Regions from separate parts of the Mesorhizobium sp. 113-3-3 genome, predicted to be linked through region 2. Evidence: riboswitches for the same ligand, from Rfam matches in the RefSeq annotation. Region 2 holds a riboswitch; each other region holds the start of a gene.

Region 1 (5,373 bases), 3.1 Mb from region 2:
TTCGGCGCCCGTCGTCTCCGTGTCGCTGGGCGATGATTGCCTGTTCAGGGTCGGCCAGACGACGCGCGACGGCGCCACCAAATCGTTCAGGCTGAAGAGCGGCGACGTCGTCGTGCTTGGCGGCGAGGGCCGTCTCGCCTTCCACGGTGTCGACCGCATCTATCCCTCGACCTCGGCGCTGCTCAAGAATGGCGGTAGGATCAATCTGACGCTGCGGCGGGTGACCAAGCCGCACGAGAACGGCTTATGAGCCGACCTTGACCCACGTTCCTATCAAGCAGCCGCCACTGCTTGGCAAGGCCGCCATGCAGGGTCCTCCCGACCGCTGTTACGCCTCGATTTCGAGCGCCGACAGCGGCTTCGAGCAGCAGGCAAGGATGAAGCCGTCATCGATCTCGTGATCGAGGATGCCGCCATTGTGGCTCATTTCGACGGCGCCCGAGACTTTCTTCACCTTGCAGGTTCCGCACAGGCCGAATTCGCAGGCCGCGGGTATCCGCACGCCGGAGGCGCGCGCCGTCTGCAGAACGGTCTGCCCGGCGACGCACTCGGCATCGACATCCGAAAGCGCGAAGCGGATCGGTGTTGCTTCGACGGGAACGGCCACGCCGTCTTCGCCGGGCGACGCGAACGGTGCCGGGACCTCCTCCATCACGGGTGCGGCAAAGCTCTCCTGATGGTATTTCGTCATGTCGAAGCCGGCGGCTTCCAGCATGCCGCGAACGGCGCGCATGAAAGGATCCGGACCGCAGCAGAAGATCTCGCGTTCGCGGAAATCGGGCGCCAGCAGCGGCAGCCGGATCGCGTCGATGCGGCCCATATGGCCGTACCAGCCCTCGCGGCTCGACCGTTCCTCGATCATGAAGCCGAGCGACAGGCCCGGCATATGGCCGCCGAGCAGTTCGAGCTCCTTGCGGAAGATGATCTCTTCCGGGCGTCGCGCGCAGTTGACGAAGCCGACATCGGTCCACGGCGCGCAATCGTTCAGCCAGCGCAGCATCGACATCATCGGTGTCACGCCGGAACCGGCCGAGATGAACAGATATTTGGCCGCCGGGTGGCTGTGCAGCGAAAAGTCGCCGTTCGGCCCATAGGCCTTGACGTGCGAACCGGGCACCAGATGATCGAACATCCAGCGTGTGCCGATGCTGCCGGCCTGCGCCTTCACCGTCACCGCGATCGAGAACGGCCGCGACGGCGAGGACGACAGCGTATAGGTGCGCATCAGCGGCCCGTCCGGCGTCGGCAGTTCCAGCGTCACGAACTGGCCCGGCTTGTAGCGGAACCAGGTCTGGTTGTCGGAGCGGAAGGTGAAGGTCTTGACGTCAGGCGCCTCGTCGCTGACGCCGATCACTTCCAGCACCTGCAGCCTGTCGTTCCAGGGCGCCATCTGATCAAGATGGCGATAAAGGCCAAGGTCAGTCATCGCGTTCATCCCTCAACCTCTCAAGCGACACTGCGCAGCGCAGGCCGGCCGTCATCGGCAAGGCGCGGACCGATGAAGCGCGCGTACCAGTCGACGAACTGGATCACGCCGCCCTCGTGCAGCTCCGAGTAGGGACCGGGCTCATAGGCCGGCGACAGGATGCCGAAGGCGTTTTCCTCGACGATGCGGCGGTCCTGGTCGTTGGTCTCGGTCCAGACATGGGTGAGTTCGGCAAGATCGTAGTCGACGCCCTCGACCGCATCCTTGTGGACCAGCCACTTCGTCGTCACCGCCGTTTCCGTCGCGCTGATCGGCAGCACGCGGAAGGTGACGGCATGATCGATGAGGATATGGTTCCAGGTCGTCGGGTAGTGATAGTGCATCAACGTGCCGATGCGATCGGCCGAGACCGTGTCAGACAGGTTCTTCTTCACCGCGCGCTTGCCGTTCATCGTGTAGCTGACAGCGTCGCGCAGCAGCGGCGCGCGGGTGGCGCGGTATTGCCCGGCCGGGTCGATGCGGAACTTGCTCGGCAGGCCGGCGGCCTCGCATTTGGCCCAGTGCGCCAGCATCTCCGGATCGCTGTCGGCGCCTTGCACGCCGGTCACCGTCGGGGCTTCCGGGAAGGTCTTGCACAGCTCCGGATGGTTGCCGGCGCAATGGTAGCACTCGCGGTTGTTTTCCCAGACGAGCTTCCAGTTGCCCTTCTCGACGATCGTGCTCTCGAAGGCGATCTTTGCTTCGCCGAGCCGGTGCGGCTTGAGATAGGGTTCGATCATCGCCCGCATCGGCGCGAAGTCGGCCGGCTCCTTGGCCAGGCAGATGAAGACATAGCCGGCCACGCTTTCGCAGGCGACCGGCTTCAGGCCGAACTGGCTCTTGTCGAAACCGTCGGCCATCTGGCGGGCAAACAGCAGCCTTCCGTCCAGCTCATAGGTCCACTGGTGATAGGGGCAGACCAGCTTGGCGGCCATGCCCCTGTCGGTGTTGCAGACACGGCTGCCACGATGGCGGCAGGAATTGTGGAAGGCATTGATCTTGCCCTGCTGATCGCGCACCAGCACGACCGGATAGTCGCCGATCTGCACGGTGATGAAGCTGCCGGGCTTGGGAAGTTCGCAATCATGGCCGATGAACAGCCAGTCGCGATACCAGATCAGCTCCATGTCGAGCTTGAAGAAATCGGGATCGGTGTAGAAGGGCTGCTCGAGCGAGAAGCCCTCTCTGCGGCCGTTCAAGAGCCTCAGCATATCGTTGCGCGCATCCATGTCCTGTCCTCATGCTTCAAGGACTGAACTGGTGGTGATTGAGGAAGGATTAGACGCAGAACGGCAAAAGCCGGGCATGCGCCGTCCGCCTCTTGACCGCCCACCGCGATCAGTCGAGTTCAAAAATCTCGGGCTGGTTTCCGGGCTCTGGAGTGTCCTTGCGGACGGTCGCGACACCTTCCCAGGCTTTCGCCCAGTGGTCTCCCGTTGCGACTTGAACTCCACCACCGTTGCGGGGGCAGCGCCGGACTTTGACCGGCTTCCCAATTCTCCGCCCCGTCGTCACGAAGCGGCACCTGAGATGACATGATCTAATCACGACAGCGTTTGCGACATCGGCATGAAAGCGACATCGCATCCATGTGGCGCGACACGCATGCGCAACGAACAGGGCACGGACAGCCCTCACGAAAATCGCCCCCGGTGGCGGCGGTGCCGTTCGGCAAGATCGACCCGGAACCGGCGCAAAAAAGGTTAACGGTATCGAAAAGTGACTATTAGCAAAGTCTAAAATCGAACCGAACGGTTCGTTTCTGTTGACGGTGCGTGCAGGACGGTGTGAACGACGGGCCCCCGATACAGTTGGTGATCGCAGCACTGGTTTTAGCTAACAGTCTGATATCAAGTAGGAAAATGTTTCACGTGGACCGCCTTGGCGCAATTTCAAGTGGTGAATCCTTGGTCCACACGGAACAACTTCGTGATTGGAAACGGCGAGAGGGCTTTCCCACATCGGGGCTGTCCGAACGACGCGATTTCAATCCCAAGACACGCCGCTAGACGGACGGAAAAAATACTGGAGTACTAAAAATGAAAAAGATTGTTCTCACTGCCGCCGCCCTTCTGGCAATTTCCGGCAGCGCCTTCGCTGGTAGCGACCACTATGGTTCGAATGCCGCCGCAGCCACGGCTGTCGACAGCTCGTACACCGCTTCGACCAAGAAGTCGGAACCGGCTGCTCAGACGCCTGCCCAGGGCGCCGATCACAACCTGTTCGGCAACAACTAACAACCGATGGCGGCTGGTGGCGGGCTTTTCGCCCGCTGCCACGGCTGACCTCAAGAAATTCAGGAGACTATCATGAACAAGATCATCCTTGCTGCCGCCGCCGTCCTGGCCATTTCCGGCAGCGCCTTCGCCGGCAGCGACAACTACGGTTCCAACGGTGCCAACCAGCCGGCCGCTGCGGTCGACAATTCCTACACGGCTTCGGTCGGCAAGTCGGCTCCGGCCACCCAGGCTCCTGCTCAGCAGGGCTCCGACCGCAACCTTTTCGGCAACAACTAACAACCGATCGCGGCTAGCGGCGGGCTTTCCGCTCGCTGCTCCGGCCGATCTTAAGAAATTCAGGAGACTAAAATGAACAAGATCATCCTTGCTGCCGCCGCCGTTCTGGCTATCCCCGGCAGTGCTTTCGCGGGCAGTGACAATTATGGCTCCGATGGCGCCAACCAGCCCGCCGTAACTTCGATCGACAACTCGCGTACGGCTTCGATTCGCGAGAACGGCTCGCCTGTCTACAAGCTGCTCAATTCGTCGGGCGACGTGCAGAAGTCCGCTCCTCAGGGCAGCGACCGGAACCTCTTCGGCCGTTAACAGCCGAAGCTGATTTCCAAGAAAGAGCGGCGAGCCTAGCCCGCCGCTCTTTTTTGTGTCGCTTTGACCCGGCAGTGCGTGCGGCCTCAGGCCGCTTTTGCTTCCGGCTTTTGCAGCGCGAAGGAATGTCCGTCCGCGTCGAAGATATGCAGGTCCTCGGCGTTGGCGCTCAGCCGCAATGTCGAACCGCGCTTGACCTCGACATTGCCCGGCAGTTTGGTCACCAGCGGCAGGTCGGCGCGGCCGATGTCGACATAGACCAGCTGGACCTCGCCAAGCTGCTCGACATAGTCGACCGTTCCCTCGAACAGATACTCCGTATCGCTGGCGATGATCAGGTCTTCCGGCCGCACGCCGAAACTGACCGCCGCGCCCTTGGCCGAGGCGGGCGTCGTGATCGGCACCGTCGCCTTGCGACCGCCGACATGGCTGACGACTGTCGGGTTGCCGGTCTTGTCGATGGTTGCCGGCAGGATGTTCATGGCCGGCGAGCCGATGAACTGGGCGACGAACAGATTGCCGGGTTTCTTGTAAAGGTCCATCGGCGTGCCGACCTGTTCGACATGGCCGTCCTTCAGCACCACGATGCGGTCGGCCAGCGTCATCGCCTCGACCTGATCGTGGGTGACATAGATCATCGTCGTGTTGGGCATCGATTCCTTGAGCTTGGCGATCTCGATGCGCGTCGCGACGCGCAGCGCGGCGTCGAGGTTCGAGAGCGGCTCGTCGAACAGGAACACTTTCGGATTGCGCACGATGGCGCGGCCGATGGCGACACGCTGGCGCTGGCCGCCCGACATCGCCTTGGGCAGCCGGTCGAGATATTTGGTCAGCTGCAGGATTTCCGCGGCCTGGCGCACGCGGCGGTCGATCTCGGCCTTGTTTTCCTTTCCGATCTTCATCGAGAACGCCATGTTGTCGTAGACCGTCATATGCGGATAAAGCGCGTAGGACTGGAACACCATGGCGATGCCGCGCTTGGACGGCGGCACGTCGTTGACCACGTCGCCATCGATCTTGAGCTCGCCCGACGTGATTTCCTCGAGCCCGGCAATAGAGCGCAGCAAGGTCGACTTGCCGCAG
Region 2 (5,373 bases):
CGCGGCTCGACATGAATGGTGAGCTCGCCATAGGCGATGTCAGCGCCATTGGCGCGACCAATCAGCTTTTCGCCGAGATAGGTCGACAGTTCGCTAAGGGATGCGGCCATGGATTTACCGTTCGATCGTGCCGGTGCGGCGGATTTTCTTCTGCAGGAGAAGAATGCCGTAGAGCAAAGCTTCGGCGCTCGGCGGGCAGCCGGGCACATAGATGTCGACCGGCACGACGCGGTCGCAGCCGCGCACCACCGAATAGGAATAGTGGTAGTAGCCGCCGCCATTGGCGCAGGAGCCCATCGAGATGACGTAGCGCGGCTCCGGCATCTGGTCGTAGACCTTGCGCAGCGCCGGCGCCATCTTGTTGGTCAGCGTGCCGGCGACGATCATGATGTCAGACTGGCGCGGCGAGGCGCGCGGCGCGACGCCGAAACGCTCCGAGTCGTAGCGCGGCATCGAGGTGTGGATCATCTCCACCGCGCAGCACGCCAGACCGAAGGTCATGAACATCAGCGAGCCCGAGCGCGCCCAGGTGATCAGCGCCTCGGTCGAGGTGACCAGGAACCCCTTGTCGGCGAGCTCATTGTTGATTTCGAGGAAGAAGGGATCGTCCTCCCCCACCGGCCTTCCGGTGTTGGGATCGATAATGCCCTTCGGCTTCGGCGCGACGAGGGTGCCTGAACTGTCGTTCAATCCCATTCCAGCGCTCCTTTTTTCCATTCATAGGCAAAGCCGATGGTCAGCACTGCCAAAAACACCATCATCGACCAGAAACCCAGCATGCCGATCTTCGTGAAGGACACCGCCCAGGGAAACAGGAAGGCCACTTCGAGGTCGAAGATGATGAACAGGATCGACACCAGGTAGAAACGGATGTCGAATTTCATGCGGGCGTCGTCGAACGAGTTGAAACCGCACTCGTAGGCGGAAAGCTTTTCGGGGTCGGGATTGCGGTAGGCCACCAGGAACGGTGCGGCCAGCAGCGCCAGGCCGACGACCAGCGCCACGCCGATGAACAGGACGATGGGCAGGTATGAACTGAGGAGTGCGTTCATGCAGCGGCTTTCCGTTGGCGCCAATCCACTTTGATTACAGCACCGGACCTTAATGCGGAAGCGTGACAGATTAACCGCTGAACCGTTTTAAGGGGCCTATGCTGCAACGCGGCGAGGGTTAGCGCAGCACTTCCAGCGAAGCAAGTCAAACCTTGTTCAAAACACCGACCTGGACGGCATATCCGAAGAAACTGGTCCGATCCGCTCCTGTTTGATTTCCTTCGTTTTTTACTCCACTTTTCTCTCCTGACAGGATTGCCGCCAAAACCCTGCTAGCATGGGCCGGAATCACCGGTCAGACGCACAGCCAAGCCCCCTCAGAGTGATGCCTGCATGAAGGAAAAGATCTCGCTTCCCATGGCCCGCCGCATCGCGCTGGCCGCTCAAGGGTTTCTCGACCCTCGTCCCGGCGGAACGCCCGACCGCCGCCACTTCGCCCGCGTGCTCTCTCGCACCGGCCTGCTGCAGATCGATTCCGTCAGCGCGGTGGTGCGCGCGCACTACATGCCGCTCTATTCGCGGCTTGGCCCCTACCCGCTCGCTCTGCTCGACAATGCCGCCGTGACGCGCAAGCGCACGGTCTTCGAATACTGGGCGCACGAGGCCTCCTTCCTGCCGGTCGAGACCTATCCGCTGATGCGCTGGCGCATGCAGCGCGCCGAACGGGGCGACGAGATGTATCTGGGCCTGGCCAAATGGGGCCGCGAGCACGCCGCCTATATAGAAGAGATCTACCGCGCGGTCGCCGAGCGCGGTCCGATCGCCGCTTCGGCACTGGAAGGCCAGAAAGGCTCCGGCGGCTGGTGGGGCTGGAGCCATGCCAAGCATGCCTTCGAGTGGCTGTTCTGGGCCGGGCGTATCACGACGGCGCACCGCCGCGGCTTCGAGCGCTTCTACGACCTGCCCGAGCGCGTGCTGCCGCAGGCGATCCTCGACCTGCCGGTGCCCACCCCGGAGGACGCGCACCGCGAATTGCTGCGCATTTCCGCCCGCGCCCATGGCATCGCGACATCAGGCGATTTGCGCGACTACTTTCGGCTGTCGCCGGCCGACATGAAGGGCCGGCTGGAGGAACTGGTCGAGACTGGAGAACTGCTGCAGGTGCGAGTCGAGGGTTGGGACAAGCCGGCTTACCTTCACAAGGATGCCCGCCTGCCCCGGAAAATCGAGGCGCGCGCTTTGCTCGCGCCATTCGATCCGGTCGTCTTCGAGCGCTCGCGCTCGGAGCGGCTGTTCGATTTCCACTACCGCATCGAGATCTACACGCCGGTCGAAAAGCGCCAATACGGCTACTACGTCCTCCCCTTCCTGCTCGGCGACCGGATCGTCGCCCGCGTCGACCTCAAGGCGGACCGGCCGGCCAGCGTGCTGCGCGTCCACGCCGCCTACGCCGAGCCCGGCGCGCCGCCCGAAACCGCCGCGCAACTGTTCGAGGAATTGAAACAGATGCAGGGCTGGCTCGGCCTTGAACGCATGGACGTGACGTCCGCCGGCGATCTGGGTCCGGCGCTGGCCGACATGACGGTGTCGTAAGCCCGCGTTGACACCGCTACCCGCAAAAGCCTAAATCCGGTCCAGACGGTCCCCTGCCCGCAACGGCAGGGGCTAAGAGGGAATGCGGTGCGGGGTGAAAAATCTCAAATCCGCGGCTGTCCCCGCAACTGTAAGCGATGAGCCAAGGCCGAAAGCCACTGGGAGTTTCCCGGGAAGGCGGCACCCAAGGCGATGACCCGCGAGCCAGGAGACCTGCCGTCTGCGACAAAAGAATCCGATCGCCCGGCGGGTTTCCGGGCAAGGAGCCCGGTTTTTTGGACCAGAACGGCAGTTTTTCGGCTGGCACAGCGGATATCTCATCCGCCGACAGCGAAGCCTTGGCCGGCGTCACCGTCATCGTCTGCGCGTCCTGTCGCGACGAGACCGGCTCCGACGCCCACCCCCGCGCCGGCGAACTGTTGGCTGACGACACGCGACGCGCCGCATCGGATGAAAACATCCGCATCCGCACGGTCGAATGCCTCGGCAATTGCAAGCGCCGGCTGAGCGCCGCCATCCTGCGCGACGGCTGCTGGAGCTATGTCTTCGGCGACCTGACCGTGGCCAGCGGCGCCGACCTCGTCACCGGCGCGAAGCTCTTCGCCATCTCGACGGACGGCCTCATCCCCTGGCGTGGCCGGCCCGATTCCCTCAAGCGCGGCCTCGTTGCCCGTATTCCTCCCCTCGGCCTGTTGAAGGATTGATCATGAGCGCTTCCGTATCCCGCGTCCCCTGTACCGTCGTCACCGGCTTCCTCGGCGCCGGCAAGACGACGCTGGTCCGCCATCTCCTGGAAAACGCCGGCGGCAAGCGCATTGCCATCATCGTCAACGAGTTCGGCGACATCGGCATCGACGGCGAGATTTTGAAGGGGTGCGGCATCGACACCTGTCCGGAGGAAAACATCGTCGAACTGGCCAATGGCTGCATCTGCTGCACCGTGGCCGACGATTTCGTACCGGCGCTCGACCAGATCCTGTCGCTCAACCCCAAGGTCGACCACATCCTGATCGAAACCTCCGGCCTCGCTCTGCCCAAGCCGCTGGTCCAGGCGTTCCAGTGGCCGACGGTGAAGAGCCGCGTCACCGTCGATGGCGTCATCGCCGTGGTCGACGGCCCCGCACTTGCCGAAGGCCGCGTCGCCAACGACATGGACGCCCTGCAGGCGCAGAGGACTGCTGACGACTCCCTCGACCATGACGACCCGGTCGAGGAATTGTTCGAGGACCAGATCGCCTGCGCCGACCTGATCATCCTGTCGAAGAGTGACCTGATGGACGCCGCCGGTTCGGCCCGCGCCAACGCCATCATTGGCGAACACTCCGCCCGCGCCGTGAAGATCGTGCCGACCTCGCACGGCAAGGTCGATCCCTCGGTGCTGCTCGGGCTCGGTCTCGCCGTCGAGGACGACATCGAGAACCGCAAATCCCACCATGACGGCGCCTTCGACCACGAGCATGACGATTTCGACACCTTCATCGTCGACATCCCGTCGATCGCCAATCCGGACGAACTGGCCAAGCGCGTCGCCACCGCGGCCGAACAGGAAAACGTGCTGCGCGTGAAAGGCTTCGTCGAAGTCGGCGGCAAGCCGATGCGGCTCCTGCTGCAGGCCGTCGGCCCGCGCGTCAATCATTACTATGACCGCGCCTGGACCGCCGAGGACGACCGCCGCTCGCGCCTCGTCGTCATCGGCCTCAAGGGGCTGAACCGCCCGGCAATCGAGCGTATACTCGCCGGCTGATTTTCAGACACGGGCCGCGATGCATATCCTCACCACGACCTCCGCCTCGCTCGACGATCTCGCCGAGCCGGTCGATCTGCGGCAGACGCCAGCGGATATCGTGGCCCTGTCCTTCACCGACAGCGATCTCGCCGGACTTGCTACCGCGTGGAAGGCGGATGCCGGCCGCCTGCCCTCGATGCGGCTGGCGGCACTGCGCGACCTTCGCCATCCGATGTCCGTCGATCTCTGGATCGACAGTGTCGCGCGCCACGCCAAGATCATACTGGTGCGCATCCTCGGCGGCTACGACTGGTGGCGCTATGGCTGTGACCAGTTGGCCTCGACCGCACGCGAGCGCGGCATAAAACTGGCGCTGCTTCCCGGCGAAAGCCACGACGAGGATCTCAGGCTGATCGAAGCCTCGACGCTGCCGCGCCAGGAATTGGACGCGCTGCTCGGCTATTTCCGCGAGGGCGGCCCGGCCAATATGGGCGCACTGGTGCAGCGGCTGGCGGGGTTGGCTGGGCAGGATGCTTATGTGACTGAGCCGGTCAGCGTGCCGAAAGCGGGCTACTACGAGCCGAACCGCGGCGTCGTCCCCCTCCCCCTCGAGGGGAGGGTCCGGCCGCAGGCCGGGGGTGGGGTCCTCTCCGAAGCGCGCCAACGCAAAGAAACGTCGCGTCCGGTCGTACCGACCCCACCCGGCCCTGCGGGCCACCCTCCCCTCGAGGGGGAGGGAAAGGTCGTGCCGATCCTCTTCTACCGCTCGATGCTGCTGGCCGCCGACGTCGCGCCCATCGACGCCCTTTTTGAAGCGCTGCGCCAGCGCGGCATGGCGCCTGTTCCCATCTTCGTCTCCAGCCTGAAAGACCCGGCCTCCCTGGCCTTCGTCGAAACGGCCCTCGCCGCGCTCAAACCCGCCGCCATCATCACCGCGACCGCCTTCGCCTCCGGCGCCGAACCCGGCGTGGAAACCCTTTTCGACCGCGCCGGCGTGCCCGTCTTCCAGGTCATCGTCGCCACCACCCGCCGCGACGTCTGGGAGAACAACCAGCGCGGCCT
Region 3 (5,373 bases), 1.3 Mb from region 2:
GCTGAACTCTCGGGGAAGGTCGGAAAAGTCCGAGACCTCGACGCCGGCGATGTAGTCGAAATTCCCGGCATCGTCGCCGTTGACGCAGACGCCATAGGCGACGTCGCCGGTCTCGCCCGGAATGTTGCCGATATACGGGCCAAAGCGCTGCCACTGCATCGGAATGGCGGCGCTGGTTTCGCAACTGTAGCGTTCGCCCAGCCCCGCGATCAGGAACGGCCGGCTGGTCTCGAAGCGCGGCGGCTCGAGGTTGGTGAGAAAGGACTGGTCCATCAGGATAGGCTCCACGAGGTCGAGCGTGTTGGTCGAGCCTTGCGCGCGCACCAGCTCCGGCGTGGTGCCGAACTGGTCGCGGAAAGCCCGGGTGAAGGCCTCATGCGAGTTGTAGCCGGCCTCGAGCGCAACCGAGAGGATGTCGGGCGCCCCTTCGGCCAGCCTGCGCGCCGCCTCGCTCAAGCGCCGCGCGCGCATATAGCCCATGACGGAGCGGCCGGTGGCGGCGCCGAAGGCGCGCGTCACATGAAAGCGCGACACGCCGCTGCTTGCCGCGACGTCGTCCAGCGAGATCGCCTCCGGCAGATGGCTTTCGACAAACCACAGCGCTTTCTCGGTCGGGTTCATGGTTCCTCGCATTGGCGCGCCGACATTACTGACCGTGTCGACGGCCAGTTTGATCGAAATTGCGCATTGGGCAATAATGCATGTGTCCGTGCCGCGTCGACGTGGGAATTGATGCGGCATGATCCCATGCCCGGGGAAGGGGTGTCCCGATGACTGCCGCGGTTGCCGACCAGGTGTTCCGGTTTGGCGGGTTCACACTCGACCTTGCCATGGGCACGCTGCGTGACGTCAACGAGCCGCTGTTCCTGCGCCCCAAGGCCTATGCGCTGCTCTCGCACCTTGCCCGCAACATGGGCCGGGTCGTGCCGAAGTCGGAGCTGATGGATGCCGTCTGGCCGGGCGTCTATGTCACCGAGGATTCGCTGACGCAGTCGGTGCGCGAAATCCGCAAGGTGCTGGGCGGAGAGATGGTGCGCACGGTCTCCAAGCGCGGCTATATGCTGGCGGCCGGGATGGAAGCCGCGCCGAAGATCGGCGCCCAGCCGATCGTGGCGGTGGTGCGCTTCCGCAACGAGAGCGGGGACCCGGTCGACGAGGCCATGGTCGACGGTTTCGCCGAGGATCTCATCAACGGCGTCGCTCGCTTCGGCACGGTCACCGTGCTGGCGCGCAACTCAAGTTTTTCTTTCGGCTCCTATGGCCGCGCCGAGTGGCCGCAGATCCGTGCCCGTATCGGTGCCGACTATCTGGTTGAGGGCTCGCTGCGCCGGCAGGGCGAGCATGTCGTCGTGGCCGTCAGCCTCATCGACATCGCCACCGCCAGCCAGCTCTGGGGCGACCGCTACCAGTCGCAGGGCGATGGCCTGTTCGCGATCGAGCGTCAGATCGTCGAGCAGATCGTCAGCCGGTTGGTCACGAGGGTCGCCAATGCCGGGCTGGAACAGGCCTCACGCAAGCCGATAACCAGCCTTGCCGCCTACGAGCTTCTGCTGCGTGGCTTTGCGATGTTGCGCGATCCCGCACAGACCGACCAGCGCAGCGCGGAAATCCTGTTCGAGGCGGCCATCGCCAAGGACCCGAACTACGGCCTGGCCTATACCTATCTTGCCCTGGTGCGGGCTTTGGACGGAGAGTTCGGACGTGCCAGAGATGCGGTGCTGGAAAATGCGCGCGACCTTGCCGACAAGGGCCTCGCTCTGTCGCCGGACCAGCCGACCGGTCACCGCGTGCAGTCGCTGATCCGCCTCTATATGCGCGACCACGAAGCGGCGGAACATCATTTGCGCATCGCGCTGCAGCTCAACCCCTACGATGCCGACAGCATCGGGCAGATGGGCATGCTGCTGACCATGCGCGGCCGGCCGCTCGAGGCGCTCGACTGGCTGGCGCGCGGCATCCGCATCGATCCCTTGCACCCGCACTGGTACCAGTTCGACCGGGCACTCGCGCTCTATATGATGGGGGAATACCGGCAGGCGGCGGAAGCGCTGGAGCTGGCGACGCGCCCGGCGCCCTGGATCCGCACAAGGCTGGCGGCCTGCTATGCGCAGATGGGCGACATGGAGAAGGCGCGGCGGCAGATCGTCCTCATCGAGGAGGGCGATCCGTTTTTACCGATCGACTATGCGCTGCGCGGCGTTCCGTTCGAGAACAAGGCCGATGCGGAGCATCTCGCCGAAGGCGTCAGACTCGCCCTTGGCTAGTGCATGTCGCTAAGCATCGAAAACAAAGATCCAAAGCGCTTCTATGTAGCGGCCCTGATTGACATCGTTGCCTGACTGTGTATGTAACGTTATAACAAATTAGATGATTTTGCCGGCGCATTCGAGATCGGACCAAAAACCGTTGCGGCGCGATCGGCGGGAATCTACGATGGCGTGGTGATGGTCCCCGAGTCGAAAGGCGAGGGGTGAAAAGGGAACACGGTGAGACCCGCAAAAGGTTGATGCCGTGGCTGCCCCCGCAACTGTAAGCGGTGAGCAAGATCCGACATGCCACTGGCCGGCAAGGCTGGGAAGGCAGGATTGCGCTGAGACCCGCGAGCCAGGAGACCTGCCATCACTGAGTTGACCGGACGGGGTGTGCCGGGAGGAGACGTGGACGTCGGTCTTGTCGGCCGGCTCGCCAACATCCTTCCGTCGCCAGTTTTGGAAAGTGACGGAACGTTGGACGGCGCCATCGATCATCGCATCATCGTGTGCACGCTTTGCCGCGACATCCCGACCGGGATCAGGTCGGGCGAAGGCCTGTGTGCCGATTTGCGGTCCCGGCTCACGGCCCACCATGAGCCCGCCGTGGCGCATAGCTTCACGGTCGAAGGCGTCGAATGCATGGCGGGCTGCGCGCGGCCGCTCACGGTGGCCTTCCAGGCTCCAGGCAAGGCTTCCTATCTCTTCGGCTCCATCGACGCCGAGGCCGATGCCGGCGATCTCGTGCGATTTGCCAGGCTTTACGCCTCGCTCGCCGACGGCTGGTGCAATTCCGGACAACGGCCGCCGCGACTGGCCGGCAAGACGCTGGCCCGCATCCCCGGACCGGGCAAGTGCGCGGGCAACAACCGATGACGATTCCGCTTCTCGAAGCCCGCGACCTCTGCGCCATGGCGAATGGCCGCGATCTGGTCCACGCCGTCAGCCTGTCTATCGCTGCGGGCGATCGCCTTGCCATCATCGGCCCCAATGGCGCCGGCAAGACCACGCTGCTGCGCATGCTGTCGGGCATACTCAGGCCAAGTTCGGGCGAGGTGAAGCTTGGCGGGTGCCGGATGGACAGGATCTCGACCGCCGAGCGCGCGCTGCACATCGCCGTCGTCGGCCAGACCGACCAGCCGGACCCGCGGCTGGCGGTGATCGACTATGTCGAACTCGGCCGCGTCCCGCATGCGGGCCGCAGACGCAGGAGCGAGGAGCGCGACATCGTCGTCGACGCGCTGCGCCGGACCGGCCTGTTGCCGCTGCTTGGCCGCACGATCGGCTCGCTGTCGGGCGGCGAACGCCAGCGCGCCCAGCTGGCGCGCGCCATCGCGCAGCAACCGAAAGTGTTGTTCCTCGACGAGCCGACCAACCATCTCGATCCGCGCGCCCGTGGCGAGCTGCTCGAACTCGTCGCCGGCTTCGGCATGACGGTGATCGCGGTGCTGCACGATCTGGCTCTGGTGACGCCCTTCGCTACCCGGGTCGCGGTGATGCACGAAGCGCGGCTGCATGCGCTGGCAGCACCCCGCGAGGCGCTGACCCAGAAACTGATCCGCGAGATTTTCGGTGTCGACGTATTTCGCCTGCGCCATCCAACCGAGGACCGCGAACTGACGGTCTTCGATGTTCCGAACCGCGCCGCGCCGCCTTCCTGATCGAAACCCATCCCTTCTTCCGACACAGTTCAACCTAGGAGCAAAATCCGTGAAACGTCTTGCACTGTCGCTCGTCTTCTCGCTGCTGGCCTCGACGGCCTTCGCCTTCCCGGTCACCGTCGACAGCTGCGGCAAGCCGCTGACCTTCGACGCGCCGCCCAAGCGCGCCGTCATCCATGATCTCAACATGGCCGAGATGGCCTTCGCGCTGAAGCTGCAGCCGTCGATCGTCGGCCTGACCGGCATCACCGGATGGTACAAGGTCGGTCCCGAATTCAAGGTCGAGCAAGGCGCCATCCCGGAACTCGCGCCCAAATACCCGACGATCGAGAATCTCGTCGCCGTCGAGCCCGATTTCCTCTTCGCCGGCTGGTACTATGGCATGAAGCCCGGCGGCGACGTGACGCCCGACACGCTCGCCCCGCACGGCATCAAGACGTTGGTGCTGAGCGAAAGCTGCGTCCATCTCGACAAGAACCGCCCCGCCGCCTCGATGGATCTTCTGTATGGCGACGTGGAAAAGCTCGGCAAGATCTTTGGCAAGGAGGCGGACGCGGAAAAGCTCGTCTCCGGCTGGAAGGCGCAACTGGCCGATATCACCGCCAAGGTAGGCAACGCCAAGGGGACGCGTGTGTTCCTCTACGACTCCGGTGAGGACAAGCCGTTCACCGCCGGAAAATTCGCCATCCCCAGCGCCATGATCACGGCGGCCGGCGGCGACAACATCATGGCCGACATGGACACCAGCTGGGGCAACACAGACTGGGAAACCGTGGCGTCGCGCAACCCGCAATTCCTAATCCTGCTCGATTACCAGGATGGCGGCGGCTACAAGAAGCTGCTCGATTTCCTGAAGGCCCATCCGGCGATGAAAGAGACCGACGCGGTCAAGAACGAGCGCTTCGTGGCGCTGCGCTACGCCGAACTGACGCCCGGGCCCGCCAACATCGAGGCGATCGGCAAGATCGCCAAGGCGATGCATCCGGAAGCGTTCTGATGCTTCTTGCCCCCGGGCCCGGTGCGCTTTCAGGGCACAAGGCATTCGCGCTGGCGATGGTGGCGGGCACGGTGGCGGTCGTCGCCCTCGTGCTCATGTCGATCGCCTATGGATCGACGCTGATCCCGCTGAGCGACGTCATCGCCTCGCTTGGCCATGCCGTCGGGTTGAACGGGCATCAGGTGTCGGGTCCGGTCGGCAAGATCGTCGTTGACCTGCGGCTGCCGCGCACGATCCTGGCGGTCTGTGTCGGCGGCGGCCTTGGCATCACAGGCGCCTTGCTGCAGACCGTGACCCGCAACGATCTCGCCGATCCCTTCCTGTTCGGCCTGTCGTCGGGGGCTGCCGCCGGCGCTGTTTCCGTCATCACCGTCTTCGGCGACAGCTTTGGGATCTGGACCTTGCCAGTAGCCGCCTTCACCGGCGGCATACTGGCCGCCTGCATCGTCCTGCTGCTGGTCGCGCG

Evidence for each region. A riboswitch is a leader RNA that binds a small molecule or an ion and turns the genes downstream of it on or off. The one in region 2 is predicted to bind cobalamin.
Region 1: linked by a shared signal. The riboswitch ahead of JG746_RS01970 (aromatic ring-hydroxylating oxygenase subunit alpha) and the one ahead of JG746_RS17035 (DUF1636 family protein) in region 2 are both predicted to bind cobalamin.
Region 3: linked by a shared signal. The riboswitch ahead of JG746_RS23565 (DUF1636 family protein) and the one ahead of JG746_RS17035 (DUF1636 family protein) in region 2 are both predicted to bind cobalamin.

Annotation. Positions count from the first base shown of each region.
Region 1 covers NZ_AP023243.1:435,294-440,666, reverse strand. Annotated here, with positions in the region: gene JG746_RS01980 (alpha-ketoglutarate-dependent dioxygenase AlkB family protein) at 1-250, shown strand, start outside; gene JG746_RS01975 (hybrid-cluster NAD(P)-dependent oxidoreductase) at 329-1,426, opposite strand; gene JG746_RS01970 (aromatic ring-hydroxylating oxygenase subunit alpha) at 1,447-2,694, opposite strand; cobalamin riboswitch at 2,809-3,009, opposite strand; gene JG746_RS01965 (DUF680 domain-containing protein) at 3,505-3,702, shown strand; gene JG746_RS01960 (DUF680 domain-containing protein) at 3,775-3,981, shown strand; gene JG746_RS01955 (DUF680 domain-containing protein) at 4,054-4,290, shown strand; gene JG746_RS01950 (ABC transporter ATP-binding protein) at 4,377-5,373, opposite strand, start outside.
Region 2 covers NZ_AP023243.1:3,498,594-3,503,966, reverse strand. Annotated here, with positions in the region: gene JG746_RS17055 (NADH-quinone oxidoreductase subunit C) at 1-110, opposite strand, end outside; gene JG746_RS17050 (NuoB/complex I 20 kDa subunit family protein) at 115-696, opposite strand; gene JG746_RS17045 (NADH-quinone oxidoreductase subunit A) at 687-1,052, opposite strand; gene JG746_RS17040 (winged helix-turn-helix domain-containing protein) at 1,386-2,585, shown strand; cobalamin riboswitch at 2,615-2,820, shown strand; gene JG746_RS17035 (DUF1636 family protein) at 2,861-3,289, shown strand; gene cobW (cobalamin biosynthesis protein CobW) at 3,292-4,329, shown strand; gene JG746_RS17025 (cobaltochelatase subunit CobN) at 4,349-5,373, shown strand, end outside.
Region 3 covers NZ_AP023243.1:4,797,613-4,802,985, reverse strand. Annotated here, with positions in the region: gene JG746_RS23575 (AraC family transcriptional regulator) at 1-621, opposite strand, end outside; gene JG746_RS23570 (winged helix-turn-helix domain-containing tetratricopeptide repeat protein) at 771-2,264, shown strand; cobalamin riboswitch at 2,429-2,635, shown strand; gene JG746_RS23565 (DUF1636 family protein) at 2,727-3,125, shown strand; gene JG746_RS23560 (ABC transporter ATP-binding protein) at 3,122-3,910, shown strand; gene JG746_RS23555 (ABC transporter substrate-binding protein) at 3,960-4,907, shown strand; gene JG746_RS23550 (FecCD family ABC transporter permease) at 4,907-5,373, shown strand, end outside.